2 regions of the Solibacillus sp. FSL R5-0449 genome follow, and region 2 is predicted to be linked to the other one. Evidence: a T-box and tRNA genes for the amino acid it is inferred to sense, from the RefSeq annotation. Region 2 holds a T-box; the other holds one or more tRNA genes.

Region 1 (2,176 bases), 1.6 Mb from region 2:
AAATATCAAGTGTTTTAGAATATACGACTTCTTATTTATACATTTTATCAACTAAAACTGTCAAGGAAACGTCCATACATTTCCCATTATTTTTTAGTCTATATCTTTTATTATTTCATCCTAATGTTTTTTCAATATATTCTCTATCTCTATAGTATTCTCCATTTTCTTCAATATCCTATGTTATTCTATAATAATATTATTCATAATTAAATGCTTTGAAACGGGTATATTCATTAGATGGATTTAATCATACGGCCGCTTTATTTGGGGTTCAACGACTCAGGTAGTAAATTCTTGTTATTCACCTTTTGATTTGCTTTTTACAATGGTATTGGGGATTTGATACCTTATTCATATATTATATGGAGAAGTAGGTTTATTCCCCCTCTAATTTGCTTTAACTGAACTATTTCTATGGTCACAACCAACTTTTCATTAATAACTGGAAAATCCCTTCTACATTTCCGCTCCTGCCTTCTAACTTATTCTCCCTTAATCCATGCATCCTTCAACATAGTGATCGAAAAAATATGCTTTTTTAGCTGCACTTATAAAATAATTCATTTAAAGAAGATAACTGTTGTGAGTTAATTGGAAAATTATATTTCAACTTAGTTTTTATAAATTTGAATAACATAATATTTTGTAAGAAATTATTAATTCTTTGAGTATTGCAGCATTGTTTATTATCTTTATAGAGCTTTTGACGCAACAAAAAAACGCTAAGTACATGTAACAGTACTTAGCGTTTTCCGCTTTTCTATGTATGACCCGTACGGGATTCGAACCCGTGTTACCGCCGTGAAAGGGCGGTGTCTTAACCACTTGACCAACGGGCCGATGGCGGAGACAGAGGGATTTGAACCCTCGCGCCGCTTACGCGACCTACACCCTTAGCAGGGGCGCCTCTTCAGCCTCTTGAGTATGTCCCCAAAAATAGAAAAAATGGCTCCGAAGGCAGGACTCGAACCTGCGACCTGCCGGTTAACAGCCGGATGCTCTACCAACTGAGCTACTTCGGAATAATATGGTGGGCCTAAATGGACTCGAACCATCGACCTCACGCTTATCAGGCGTGCGCTCTAACCAGCTGAGCTATAGGCCCTATTTAAAAACTGGAGCGGGTGATCGGAATCGAACCGACAACATCAGCTTGGAAGGCTGAGGTTTTACCACTAAACTACACCCGCATATGGTGGGTTTGGACGGAATCGAACCGCCGACACTTAGAGCTTCAATCTAATGCTCTACCAACTGAGCTACAAACCCACAAATGGCGGTCCCGACCGGGATCGAACCGGCGATCTCCTGCGTGACAGGCAGGCATGTTAACCGCTACACCACGGGACCATTTGGTTGCGGGGGCAGGACTTGAACCTGCGACCTTCGGGTTATGAGCCCGACGAGCTACCACTGCTCCACCCCGCGATAATATGATGTTCAACCTGTTTTCAGTACCCAGTTTGTAAAAATGGAGGAGGTAGAGGGATTCGAACCCCCGCGCGGTGTTACCCGCCTGTCGGTTTTCAAGACCGATCCCTTCAGCCAGACTTGGGTATACCTCCATTATTATTAGTACGTTAACTGGTGGACCTTACAGGACTCGAACCTGTGACCGGACGGTTATGAGCCGTCTGCTCTAACCAACTGAGCTAAAGGTCCTTTAAGATGGCGGCAGAGGGAGTCGAACCCACGACCTTTCGGGTATGAACCGAGTGCTCTAGCCAACTGAGCTACACCGCCAGGATCTTTATTTTGGTTACAAAATTATGGTGGAGCCTAGCGGGATCGAACCGCTGACCTCCTGCGTGCAAGGCAGGCGCTCTCCCAGCTGAGCTAAGGCCCCATAAATGATGGTCGGAATGACAGGATTCGAACCTACGACCCCTTGGTCCCAAACCAAGTGCTCTACCAAGCTGAGCTACATTCCGAAATAATATGGCGCGCCCGGCAGGAGTCGAACCCACAACCTTCTGATCCGTAGTCAGACGCTCTATCCAATTGAGCTACGGGCGCATATTGTTTATTGTAAAGATGGTGCCGAGGGCCGGAATCGAACCGGCACGGTGATCACTCACCGCAGGATTTTAAGTCCTGTGCGTCTGCCAGTTCCGCCACCCCGGCATTTTTTGGAGCGGAAGACGAGGTTCGAACTCGCGACCCCCACCTTGGC
Region 2 (2,176 bases):
GTAAGAATGCACGTAAAAAAGGAGAGTAGAACGATATGCCATTATCACCTCTTGATATACATAATAAGGAGTTTACACGTGGTTTCCGTGGTTATGCAGAAGACGAAGTAAATGAATTTTTAGATCAGATTATTAAAGATTATGAGATTGTTTTACGCGAGAAAAAAGAGCTCGAGGAAAAGATTAAAATGATGTCGGAACAAATGAATCATTACAATTCATTGGAAGACACATTACAAAAATCAATTGTTGTTGCTCAAGAGGCAGCTGGCGAAGTTCGTCGCAATTCCGAAAAAGAAGCAAAGCTCATCGTTAAAGAAGCTGAAAAAAATGCGGATCGTATTGTCAATGACGCATTGGCAAAAGCGAGAAAAGTGACGATTGAGATTGACGAATTGAAAAAACAGTCGAAAGTATTCCGCAACAGATTCAAAATGTTAGTGGAAGCACAGCTTGATTTACTGAATACAGGCGATTGGGATCAATTACTGGAATATGATGTAGATTTAACGGAAATTCAGGAAAACAATCGTAAAGAAATCAAAGAAGAGAACCAAAATGACGAAAATGCCGTGTATTAGTCAACGGTACTTGACATTTTATACAGCCTTTTCATATACTGAAAAATAATGAATAGGATGCATTTGCATCAGGCTTTGACGGAGACAGTAAATTTAACATTGTGGTTTAGCGATTCGAGGACGGTGAGAGCTCGAACGAAGCAAGTTAAATCGAAAATCACTCCTGAGCTAAATAACTGAAATTCGAGTAAGTTATTTCGTAGCACACGACGTTACAGTGTCTAATGAGGCTAATTGTATTTAGCGAATTTAGGGTGGTACCACGAGACTAATGCTCCTCGTCCCTTTTTTATAGGGATGGAGGGGCTTTTTTGTTGTTTAAAAAGCTACCAAATCCTTAAGAGCATTAAAAACATGATTATTTTAGAAGCTGCATTATTTGTTGAAGCTGTTGATTAGAAACGGGGGGATGGAACGAATGCAAAAATCGTCACGTCCTGTGACAATGCATTCGTTACCAACATCGTGTTGGCCCTGCCCCCAGAATGGAAATCAATAATCAGCAATCGATAAGAACACTAGGAGGAATTTACAATGGTAGAGTATAAAGACACATTATTAATGCCGAAAACCGACTTCCCTATGCGCGGCGGTTTGCCAACTAAAGAACCACAAGTGCAGGCACAATGGGATGAAATTGATATTAACAAATTAGTGCTGGAGCGTACGAAAGACCGTCCTCACTATTTACTGCATGATGGCCCTCCATATGCGAACGGAGACATCCATATCGGTCACGCATTGAACAAAGTTATCAAAGACATGATTAACCGCCAAAAATCGATGTCAGGTTTCCACGTGCCATATATTCCAGGCTGGGATACACACGGTTTACCAATCGAGCAGGCATTAACAAATAAAGGTGTTAAACGTAAAGAAATGTCGGTTGCAGAATTCCGTGAGCTTTGCGAAAAATACGCTTATGAACAAATCGAAAACCAAAAAAGCCAATTCCGTCGTCTAGGTGTACGCGGTGACTGGGAAAATCCGTATATCACATTAAAACCTGAATTCGAAGCACGCCAAATTGAAGTGTTCGGGAAAATGGCGGAAAAAGGCTATATTTATAAAGGCTTAAAACCGGTTTATTGGTCTCCATCTTCTGAATCTGCATTGGCAGAAGCGGAAATCGAATATAAAGATGTTGAATCGTATTCAATTTATGTAGCATTCGGCATTAAAGACAGCAAAGGCGTAGTACCTGCCGATGCTAAATTTGTCATCTGGACAACAACGCCATGGACAATTCCGGCAAACTTAGGGATTTCGGTTAACCCTGAATTCACATATGTTGTCGTAGAAACAAACGGCAGCAAATATATTGTTGCAAAAGATTTACTGGAAAAACTATCAGCGACATTCGGCTGGGAAGATGTTCAGATCGTTCAGGAAGTACAAGGCGAACAGCTTGATATGATCGTTGCAGAACACCCAATCTACAAACGTGATTCATTAGTGATGGTTGGTGACCATGTAACTGCTGATGCCGGTACTGGTTGTGTACACACAGCACCTGGTCACGGTGAGGACGACTATCAGATCGGTAAACGCTATGGTCTGGACATTTTATCACCTGTTGATAACGGTGGCTGCTA

Evidence for each region. The T-box of region 2 lies ahead of ileS (isoleucine--tRNA ligase). A T-box ahead of a tRNA ligase gene usually reads a tRNA of that ligase, here a tRNA-Ile.
Region 1: it encodes a tRNA-Ile, which carries the amino acid that the T-box ahead of ileS (isoleucine--tRNA ligase) is inferred to sense. The anticodon was not compared.

What each region holds. Positions count from the first base shown of each region.
Region 1 covers NZ_CP150239.1:2,555,130-2,557,305, forward strand. The annotation lists tRNA gene MKY27_RS12785 (tRNA-Glu) at 771-842, opposite strand; tRNA gene MKY27_RS12790 (tRNA-Ser) at 845-935, opposite strand; tRNA gene MKY27_RS12795 (tRNA-Asn) at 950-1,025, opposite strand; tRNA gene MKY27_RS12800 (tRNA-Ile) at 1,032-1,108, opposite strand; tRNA gene MKY27_RS12805 (tRNA-Gly) at 1,120-1,193, opposite strand; tRNA gene MKY27_RS12810 (tRNA-Phe) at 1,197-1,272, opposite strand; tRNA gene MKY27_RS12815 (tRNA-Asp) at 1,278-1,353, opposite strand; tRNA gene MKY27_RS12820 (tRNA-Met) at 1,357-1,431, opposite strand; tRNA gene MKY27_RS12825 (tRNA-Ser) at 1,476-1,568, opposite strand; tRNA gene MKY27_RS12830 (tRNA-Ile) at 1,589-1,665, opposite strand; tRNA gene MKY27_RS12835 (tRNA-Met) at 1,673-1,746, opposite strand; tRNA gene MKY27_RS12840 (tRNA-Ala) at 1,774-1,849, opposite strand; tRNA gene MKY27_RS12845 (tRNA-Pro) at 1,858-1,934, opposite strand; tRNA gene MKY27_RS12850 (tRNA-Arg) at 1,943-2,019, opposite strand; tRNA gene MKY27_RS12855 (tRNA-Leu) at 2,039-2,127, opposite strand; tRNA gene MKY27_RS12860 (tRNA-Gly) at 2,134-2,176, opposite strand, start outside.
Region 2 covers NZ_CP150239.1:913,019-915,194, forward strand. The annotation lists gene MKY27_RS04340 (DivIVA domain-containing protein) at 36-581, shown strand; T-box leader at 648-870, shown strand; gene ileS (isoleucine--tRNA ligase) at 1,116-2,176, shown strand, end outside.